Regions from separate parts of the Streptomyces sp. NPDC051582 genome, predicted to be linked through region 1. Evidence: riboswitches for the same ligand, from Rfam matches in the RefSeq annotation. Region 1 holds a riboswitch; each other region holds the start of a gene.

Region 1 (3,264 bases):
CGCGCAGATGGTCGTGGTGCCGCTGCTGCAGAAGCACCGGATCCTGACCCAGGTGTCGGGCGACCACCTGGAAGTGATCAAGCTCATCCCGCCGCTGATCGTGGACGAGCGGGACGTCGACCGGTTCGTCGGGGCCTTCCGGGAGGTCATGGACGAGGCGCACGGCGGGGGCGGCCTGATGTGGGACTTCGGCAGGACGCTGGTGAAGCAGGCCGTCGGCGGCGGCTGACGGCCCGCTCCACGGCGGGGCCGGCTCTCAGTCGAGCAGCCGGTCCCGCAGCCGGCCGAGGGTCTCGGGGGCGAGTCCGAGCCCTTCGGCGAGGTACCGGTCGACCCCGCCCCAGTGCGTGTCGATGGCGTCGAAGGCGGCCGTCAGGTACTCCGCGCGGGCGTCGAACAGCGGCGCGAGCAGCTCCATCACCTCGGGGGAGCGGGCCTCGGGCGCCTCGCTGCCGCGGCGCACCCGGTAGCGGCGGTGCGGGGCGTTGGACTCCAGGTAGTCCGCCAGGATCGCCGTGCGCTCGACGCCGAGCGCGAGCAGGGTGACGGCGATCGACAGGCCGGCCCGGTCCTTGCCGGCGGCGCAGTGCATGAGCGCGGGGACGCTGTCCTCGGCGAGGGCGTGCACGACCCGGCTGTGCTCGGGGGTGCGGTTCTCGATCATCGCGCGGTAGGAGTTGGTCATCCGGTCGGCGGCCCTGCCCTCGCCGAGGAGCCCGCGGAGCTGTTCGAGGCCGCCGTCGCGGACCATCTTCCAGAACTCCTTGCCGTCGGCCGGATCCGACAGCGGGATGTTGAGGTTCCGTACGCCGGGGAGCTCCACGTCGAGCCCTTCCAGGGCGTGGTCGGCATTGTTGCGGAAGTCGAAGATGGTGTGCAGACCGAGCGATGCGAGGAATTCTGCATCGGTTTCGGTGGCATGTGCCAGATGTCCGCTACGGAACAGTTTTCCCGGCTTGACCCTCCGACCGTCGGTCGTCGGCAAGCCGCCCACGTCACGGAAGTTGCGCACTCCCGCGAGTTCGGGCTCCGGTACGGGCTCCGTCAGCGCGGGCCGGGGTATCTGCTGGGTCACGGGAACTCCTCCGCGTCGTCGTGGTCTGTCCGAATTACGCTATTTGGGACCAACTTGCCATAACCGGAGGCGAGATCGGGTGCAGCTCCGTGAGCCAGATCATACGGTGACCGTGAGTGCCTGATCGTCAAAGGCGAATGGCCCGGCCGGGGCGGTTGTTGGCGCGGGGGAATGGACGGAGGGTGACCGGAATTCCTTCGGATTCCCCGTTCTGTGAATCCGTCAGAAAATCGCGGCTTGTTCCGTGCGGCGGGGCTCGATTACCTTCGCGATCGATCCGGATGGACCGCCGAATCCTGCCGCCGTCCGGAAACCGCACCCGACTATTCACGCGCGCGGCAGGAGCGGGGGAACCAGGTAGGCCGCTGTTTCGGATCTTTCGCATCCGAACAGCTCGGGGTGAAGCCGTTCATGTTCGGTTCATGGGCGGCCGGACATCTCCAGTCCGAACCCGACAGCTCACCTCGCAGGCGACGGAGAGGAATTCGCCATGCCTGCAAAGGGTAAGCACCGACGTCCCAAGTCCCGTTCCATGGCGCGCGGCTTCGCCGTCGCGGGCACCGGCGGTGCGGCCCTCGCGCTGCCGCTGCTGGGCGCCGCCGGCGCCCAGGCCGCCCCGGCCGGGGCGCCCGCCGCGGCCCCCGTGCAGGCCCCGCGGCTTCCGGCGGCCCTCGTCGCCGCGCCCGCCGCCGTCGAGCAGGGTTCGCCCGCCGCTTCGGCCGTCTACACCGTCGTGCCGGGGGACTACCTCTCCAAGATCGCCCAGGACCGCCACCTCTCGGGCGGCTGGCAGCAGCTGTACGCCGACAACCGCGAGGCCGTCGGCAGCGACCCCTCGCTGATCCACCCCGGGCTGAAGCTGACCCTCGCGGCCAAGGGCGGCGCTCCGGCCGCGGCCGAGCGGGCTCCGGCTCCGGCGGAGAAGCCGGCGCCGGCCCCGGCGAAGAAGTCCTCGCACTCCGCGGCGCAAGAGAAGGCCCCCGTGGCAAAGGCCCCCGCCGCCGGGACCGCCGAGGCCGCCGGGAAGAGCGCCCCCGCCACGTCGGCCGGCGCCGCGGTCAGCGCCGCCGGCTTCGTCGCACCCGTCGGCGGTGGCGGCATCTCCACCCAGTACAAGACCCCCGGCGCCATGTGGTCCAGCGGCTACCACACCGGTGTCGACTTCGTCGCGAGCTCCGGCACCACGGTCCGAGCCGTCGGCGCGGGCACCGTGGTCTCCGCGGGCTGGGGCGGTGCGTACGGCAACGAGGTCGTCATCCGGCACGCGGACGGCAAGTACTCGCAGTACGGCCACCTGTCCCAGCTCTCCGTCTCGGTCGGCCAGAGCGTCGCCGGCGGCCAGACCATCGGCCTGTCCGGCTCCACGGGCAACTCCACCGGCCCGCACCTGCACTTCGAGATCCGCACCGGGCCGTCCTACGGCTCGGACATCGACCCGCTGGCCTACCTCCGCTCGAAGGGCGTGAGCATCTGACGGCTCCCGCCGTCGGAGAGGCAGCCGGACGCGTGAGGCCGGGACCCGAGGGGGGTCCCGGCCTCACGCGCTGTTATTCCGTACCGAACAGGTGGTATAGATCACGGTCCGTCAACCCCTGCCTACGGTGGCGTAGGTCACGCGCCGGGGTGAAAGATGTGTTCTCGTGGCAGCGACGAAGACGACACTCAAGACCATCGGCTCGTACGCGGCGATCGGGGACAGCTTCACCGAGGGTGTGGGGGACCCGGGACCCGGGGGGACCTTTCTCGGCTGGGCGGACCGGCTGGCCGTACTCCTGGCCGATCAGCGCGAGGAAAACGAATTCCGGTACGCGAACCTGGCCGTGCGGGGGCGCCTCCTCGACCAGGTCGTGGCCGAACAGGTCCCCCGGGCCAAGGAGCTCGCACCGGACCTGGTGAGCTTCTGCGCGGGCGGCAACGACATCATCCGGCCCGGCAGCGACCCGGACGACGCGGCGGAGCGGTTCGAGGCGGCGGTCGCCGACCTCTCCGGGGCCGTCGGCCAGATCATGATCACCACGGGCTTCGACACCCGCGGCGTACCGGTCCTCAAGCACCTGCGGGGCAAGATCGCGACGTACAACGCGCACGTGCGCGCCATCGCCGACCGCTACGACTGCCCGGTGCTCGACCTCTGGTCGCTGAAGTCCGTACAGGACCGGCGGGCTTGGGACGACGACCGGCTGCACCTG
Region 2 (3,264 bases), on a different contig from region 1:
GGCCGGGCGCGCCGACGAACTGTGCCGCTTCGCGGTGCTGTTCGGCGACCCGCAGCTGGCGCTGACCGCGGTGGGCCGCGTCCTCGACATCACCGCCGAGGAGGTGCAGGCCGTGGCCGCGGCCCGACTGCGCCCCGACAACCGCGCGGTGCTGGTGTACGAGCCGCTCCCGGCAGAAGCCGGCGAGAACGGTGAGAGCGACGAGAACGAAGGGGCGGAGCAGTGAGCGACACCGCAGCCGTCACGATGACCTTCCACCCGCAGCCGCAGGCCGGCCAGGCCCGGCCGTGGGCCTTCCCGGCCCCCGAGCGGGGCTCGCTGCCCAACGGCCTGACCGTGCTGCGCTGCCACCGGCCCGGCCAGCAGGTCGTCGCCGTCGAGGTCAACCTCGCCGCACCGCTGGACGCCGAGCCGCAAGGCCTGGACGGCGTGGCGACCATCATGGCCCGTGCGCTGTCCGAGGGCACGGACAAGCGCTCCGCCGAGGAGTTCGCGGCCGAGCTGGAGCGCTGCGGCGCCACGCTCGACGCGCACGCCGACCACCCGGGCCTGCGGGTCTCCCTGGAGGTCCCGGCCTCCCGTCTGAACAAGGCGCTCGGCCTGCTCGCCGAGGCGCTGCGCGCGCCGGCCTTCGCCGACAGCGAGGTCGACCGGCTGGTGCGCAACCGGCTCGACGAGATCCCGCACGAGCTGGCCAGCCCGCAGCGCCGGGCCGCCAAGGAGCTCTCCCGGCAGCTCTTCCCGCCGACCCTGCGGATGTCCCGGCCGCGCCAGGGCACCGAGGAGACGGTCGCCCGGATCGACTCCGCGGCCGTACGCGCCTTCTACGAGGCCCACGTACGTCCCGCCACCGCCACCGCGGTGGTCGTCGGCGACCTGACCGGCATCGACCTGGACGCCGTCCTGGGGGACACCCTGGGCGCCTGGACCGGCAATTCCGCCGAGCCGCTCCCGGTCCCCGCGGTCACCGCCGACGACACCGGCCGCGTGGTCATCGTGGACCGGCCCGGCGCGGTCCAGACGCAGCTGCTCATCGGCCGCATCGGGCCGGACCGTCACGAGCGGGTCTGGGCGGCGCAGGTGCTCGGCACGTACTGCCTGGGCGGCACCCTCACCTCGCGCCTGGACAAGGTGCTGCGCGAGGAGAAGGGCTACACGTACGGCGTGCGCGCCTTCGGCCAGGTGCTGCGCTCCACGGCCGACGGCAAGGGCGCCTCGATGCTCGCCATCAGCGGCTCGGTGGACACCCCCAACACCGGCCCGGCGCTCGACGACCTCTGGAAGGTGCTCCGCACCCTCGCGGAGGGCGGCCTGACCGACGCCGAACGGGACGTGGCGGTGCAGAACTTGGTGGGCGTGGCCCCGCTGAAGTTCGAGACGGCCGCGGCCGTCGCCGGCACGCTCGCCGACCAGGTCGAGCAGGAGCTCCCGGACGACTACCAGTCGCAGTTGTACGCGCAGCTGGCCCAAACCGGCACGGTGGAGGCGACGTCGGCCGTCCTGGCCGCGTTCCCGGTGGACCGCCTGGTCACGGTCCTGGTGGGCGACGCCGCGCAGATCGAGGAGCCGGTGCGGGCGCTGGGCATCGGCGAGGTCACCGTCGTCACCAACTGACGGACATTCCAAGGGGCTCCGGCGGCTTGTCCGCCGGGGCCCCTTTTGTCTGTTTCGCGGAGAGGTTGCTCGTATGGGGTGTGGCGTATGCAACAAAAACGCGTGGGTGTTTGGCGATTGACTGATGATCCGCCTAGCGTCGGCCGTGCTGTCCGTCAGTTGTACCCGCCGCACCCGCGGCACCGGGCAGCGATCGCCGAGTCCCCGTCAGGCGCGAGCCTGGGGAGCCGGGGACCCACATGTGTCCCTGGGGTGAATCGGACCGCCTCGCCAGAGGGGGCCCGTAGGAGACCTTCCTGCTCCGAACCCGTCAGCTAACCCGGTAGGCGAGAAGGAAGGAAAGGATCAACCCCTTCATGGCGTTTGGCAGTCGTGCCGCCGGTAAGCACCGTGGTTCCAGTCGTCTGAGCCGCAAGACCGCCGGTTACGCCGGCATAGCCGCCCTCGCCACCACCGGTGTCGTCGGCTCCCTCGCAGGCCCGGCGTTCGCCGCGTCGGACAAGGCCCCCTCCATGGAGGACACCGGCCTGAACGCCGTCGTGACCGCCGAGGACCTCCAGGGCCAGATCGAGGCCCAGGCCGACGCCCAGGAGCACGCGGCCGAGGCCGCGGCCCTCAAGGCGAAGGCGGAGGCCGACGCCAAGGCCCGCGCCGCCGAGGCCAAGCAGAAGGCCGAGGAGAAGGCGAAGGCCGAGCGCGAGGCCGCCGAGCGCGCCGCCCGCGAGGAGGAGCGCAAGCGCCTCAACACCTTCGTCGCCCCCGTCGACGGGTCCTACGTCAGCACCCAGTGGCACGCGGGCGGCGGCATGTGGTCCTCCGGCAGCCACACCGGCATCGACTTCCACGCGGCCTCCGGCACCACCGTGCACGCGGTCGGCACCGGCACCGTGGTCGAGGCCGGCTGGGGCGGCGCGTACGGCAACAACGTCGTCATCAAGCACGCCGACGGCACGTACACGCAGTACGGCCACATGTCCTCGCTGAGCGTCTCCGTCGGCGACCAGGTCACCGCCGGCCAGCAGATCGGCCTGTCGGGCTCCACCGGCAACTCCAGCGGCCCGCACCTGCACTTCGAGGCCCGTACCGGCGCCCAGTACGGCTCGGACATCGACCCGGTCGCGTACCTGCGCAGCCACGGCGTCGACGTCTGATCAGCGGCACCCCGCACTTCACCGAAGGCCCCGGCTCCCCGAGCCGGGGCCTTCGTGTTGGCCGTAAACGTCTGCTATTTTCGCCCGCGCTCGGAATTTATCGCCCGGTGCAATAGAGTCCCCGTAAGGCGGTCGGCAGTCGGAAATAGGCGGAGGTCCGGACTTGCGAATTCCTGCGCACGCGGTATGCACGGCAATCCGCGAAGACATCGTCACCGGCGTCTTCGAACCGGGCGCCCGGCTCACCGAGGAGCTGCTGGCCCGCCGGTACGGGGTCTCCCGCGTCCCGGTCCGCGAGGCGCTGCGGACCCTGGAGTCCGAGGGCTTCGTCACCACCCGGCGGCACGCGGGCGCCTGCGTCGCCGAACCCACCGAGCAGGAGGCGGCCGACCTGCTGGAGCTGCGGCTGGTGCTGGAGCCGCTGGCGGCCGCGCGCGCGGCCCGGCGGCGCACCGAGGGCCACCTCAAGGTGCTCCGCGGGCTGGTCAGACTGGGTCAG
Region 3 (3,264 bases), on a different contig from region 1:
ATGCCGCGGGCCAGGCGCTCCGGGTTGGTGACGAAGAGGTCGTCGCCGACGATCTGGACCTTGGTGCCCAGCTTGTCGGTGAGGGTCTTCCAGCCGGCCCAGTCGTCCTCGTACAGCGGGTCCTCGATGGAGACCATCGGGTACGCGGAGACGAGCTCCTCGTAGTACTCGGTCATCTCGGCGGCCGAGCGGGACTGGCCCTCGAACTCGTACTTGCCGTCCTTGTAGAACTCGGACGCGGCGACGTCGAGCGCGAGCGCGATGTCCTTGCCCGGGACGTAGCCGGCCTGCTTGATGGCCTCGACGATGAGGTCGAGCGCGGCGCGGTTGGACTCCAGGTTCGGGGCGAAGCCGCCCTCGTCGCCCAGGCCGGTGGAGAGGCCCTTGGTGTGCAGGACCTTCTTGAGGGTGTGGTAGACCTCGGCACCCCAGCGCAGCGCCTCGGAGAAGGACTCCGCGCCGATGGGCGCGATCATGAACTCCTGGATGTCCACGTTGGAGTCGGCGTGCGAACCGCCGTTGAGGATGTTCATCATCGGAACGGGCAGCAGGTGCGCGTTCGGGCCGCCGAGGTAGCGGAACAGCGGGAGGTCCGAGGCCTCGGACGCGGCGTGCGCGACGGCGAGGGAGACGCCGAGGATGGCGTTGGCGCCGAGCGAGCCCTTGTTGTCGGTGGCGTCCAGGTCGAACATGGCCTGGTCGATCAGGCGCTGCTCGGTGGCGTCGTAGCCGACGAGCTCCGGGCCGATCTGCTCGATGACCGCGAGGACGGCCTTCTCGACACCCTTGCCCATGTAACGGTTGGGGTCACCGTCACGGAGCTCAATGGCCTCGAAGGCACCGGTGGAGGCGCCGGACGGAACTGCAGCACGGCCGGTGCTGCCATCGTCGAGGCCCACCTCGACCTCGACCGTGGGGTTGCCTCGGGAGTCCAGGATTTCCCGGGCTACGACGACGTCGATGGACGGCACGAGCATCTCCTTCTGGGATGTGACGCTGGGTGTGCGGTGGCATGTCGGGCCGTGGGATGGCCCCGCCGACTAGAGCCTAACCGCCTCCGGGCACTCGGCCGGCCGACCGCCCGCCCCCTGGGACGAAAAAGGGCCCGAATACCCGCCTTCCGGTACATAGGACCCTGGACCGCGGGCGCGAACGCCGCCGCCCGGCGCGTGAGGGGAAGACGCGCCGGGCGGTCGGGCTGCCGCGGCGCCGCACGGGCGGCCGCGGTCGTCACTGCGGGATTCAGCTGAGCTTGAGCATCTGACCCGGGAAGATGAGGTCGGCGTCCGAGACGATGTCCTTGTTGAGCTCGAAGAGCTTCTCCCAGCCGCCCTTGACGCCGTTGGCCTCGGCGATGGTGCCCAGGGTGTCGCCCGGCTTGACCTCGTACGAGCCGTTGCCGGTCTTCACGACCGGGGCCTCGGCACGCTCGGAGCGGGTGACCGGCGCGGAGCTCTCGCGCGTGGTCTCCTTCTTCGGCTCGGTCTTCTTCGGCTGGGTCTTCTTGGTCTCGGTCTTCGTTTCCGTCTTCTTCGGGGTGTCGGTCGCGCCACCACCGTTGTAAGCGGAGCTGGAGAGGCCCTTGCCGCAGACCGGCCAGGCGCCCTTGCCCTGGCCCTTGAGGACCTTCTCGGCGATGGCTATCTGCTGCGACTTGGAGGCCTGGTTGGCCTGCGAGGCGTACGACTTGCCGCCGTACGCGGCCCACGTGGAGGACGAGAACTGCAGGCCGCCGTAGTAGCCGTTGCCCGTGTTGATGGACCAGTTGCCGCCGGACTCGCAGCTCGCGACGGCGTCCCACTGGGAGGCCGTGGCGGCGGAGGCCGAGCCGGCCGCCATCAGGGGGGCGGCGACGGCGACACCGGCGACACCGGCGAGCGTGACGATGCGGGCGGCCTTGCCGGCGCGACGGTGCTTTCCCTTGCCGGAAATCAGCATGGAGTTCTCCTCACCGACGCCTACGAGGTGAGCTGTCGGGTTCGGGCTGATGAGTGCCCGGCCGTGCGGTGTGGCGCACGACTTAACCCCTAGCCGTTCCCTCGCCGTCTCTCAACGGCCGGTCCCGGCGCCTACCTTGGTTCCCCCGCTCCTGCCTTCGGCGCTTGACGCGACGACTGTTCCCCCCGTCCGCCGGCAGGATTCGGCGATGCGGTCGAAGGAGCCCGCGGTGGCGGGCGACTCAGAAGGTAGACAGGTCTCTCCCCGATGTTCAACGAGGAACACCGGGGAGAAACGGGCCCTACTTGCGCCCTCCTTGCGGGCGTTTGCGCAGGTGAGGGCGGGGTTTGCGGAAGGCTCCAGGCGGGACACGCCAGTTGACCGGAAGAGACACATGTCTCACTTGCAGATAACGGACATTCAGCCTTTTCCGGGTGTCCGAAGTGCCGCTATTTCTAACTTAGATCCAGATTCTGACCGGGCTTGATCAGATTGGCGTCATCGCCGATGACCAGCTCGTTGGCCTGGTAGAGCGCGTTCCAGCCGCCCTTGACCCCCTTGGCAGAAGCGATGGTTGCCAGACTGTCGCCCGCCTGAACCGTGTACGAGGGATCCGACGCCGCGTCAGGCGTGGCGGGCACCTCAAGCGCGGGCGTACCACGGTGCTTGCCGCTACCGGAGGGGTCCGGGATGCCGGCCGGGTCGGTCGTGGCACCCGGGACGCCCGGGGTGCCCGGGGCCGAGGGGGAGGCGGGGGCGCTCGGGTCGGCCGGGGTGACCGGAGCGGTCGGATCCGGGCTGCCCGGCGTGGTCGGGGTGCCCGTCGAGGGGGCCGTCGGGTCGGTGGGCGCCGTCGGGGTGCCCGGGGACGTCGTCGGGTCGCCCGGGAGCACCGGGGCGCTCGGCGAAGTGGACGGCAGGTCCGGGTCGGGCATGACGGGCAGTCCGCTGTTCGGCGCGAGCGGCGCCGGCGGAAGGGTGAAGACCGGGGTCGCAGTCGGGGTCGGGGCGCCGAAGTCCTGCGGCTTCGCACCGGAACCGCCGGCCGGGACCGAGTCGTCGGGGCGCGAGGGGCTCGGGGTGACCGGGCCGAGCGTGCCGGGCAGGCCCGGGTCCACGGCGGCCGCGGGGCCCTGCCGGGTCAGTCCGGCCGTCTCCGAGCAGTGCCCGAAGGCCTCGGGGCCCTGGGCGCCCAGTACGCGCTCGGCGACGGCTATCTGCTGCGAGCGGCTCGCGAGGTCGGGGCGCTCGGCGAATTCCAGGCCGCCCGAAGCGCTCCACTGCTCCTGCGTGAACGAGAGTCCGCCGTAGGACCCGCTGCCGGAG

What was found. Region 1 has a riboswitch for cyclic di-AMP ahead of AB0M92_RS11940 (LysM peptidoglycan-binding domain-containing M23 family metallopeptidase). Riboswitches for the same ligand answer to the same signal wherever they lie in the genome.
Region 2: another riboswitch for cyclic di-AMP. It lies ahead of AB0M92_RS25850 (M23 family metallopeptidase); the one in region 1 lies ahead of AB0M92_RS11940 (LysM peptidoglycan-binding domain-containing M23 family metallopeptidase).
Region 3: another riboswitch for cyclic di-AMP. It lies ahead of AB0M92_RS03485 (transglycosylase family protein); the one in region 1 lies ahead of AB0M92_RS11940 (LysM peptidoglycan-binding domain-containing M23 family metallopeptidase).

The regions. Positions count from the first base shown of each region.
Region 1 is NZ_JBFAZJ010000007.1:62,847-66,110, forward strand. It holds gene AB0M92_RS11930 (aspartate aminotransferase family protein) at 1-229, shown strand, start outside; gene AB0M92_RS11935 (tyrosine-protein phosphatase) at 257-1,075, opposite strand; cyclic di-AMP (ydaO/yuaA leader) riboswitch at 1,353-1,561, shown strand; gene AB0M92_RS11940 (LysM peptidoglycan-binding domain-containing M23 family metallopeptidase) at 1,566-2,549, shown strand; gene AB0M92_RS11945 (SGNH/GDSL hydrolase family protein) at 2,716-3,264, shown strand, end outside.
Region 2 is NZ_JBFAZJ010000021.1:129,561-132,824, forward strand. It holds gene AB0M92_RS25840 (pitrilysin family protein) at 1-226, shown strand, start outside; gene AB0M92_RS25845 (pitrilysin family protein) at 247-1,614, shown strand; cyclic di-AMP (ydaO/yuaA leader) riboswitch at 1,799-1,957, shown strand; gene AB0M92_RS25850 (M23 family metallopeptidase) at 1,971-2,765, shown strand; gene AB0M92_RS25855 (GntR family transcriptional regulator) at 2,929-3,264, shown strand, end outside.
Region 3 is NZ_JBFAZJ010000002.1:79,818-83,081, forward strand. It holds gene eno (phosphopyruvate hydratase) at 1-977, opposite strand, end outside; gene AB0M92_RS03485 (transglycosylase family protein) at 1,243-1,938, opposite strand; cyclic di-AMP (ydaO/yuaA leader) riboswitch at 1,941-2,111, opposite strand; gene AB0M92_RS03490 (transglycosylase family protein) at 2,394-3,264, opposite strand, start outside.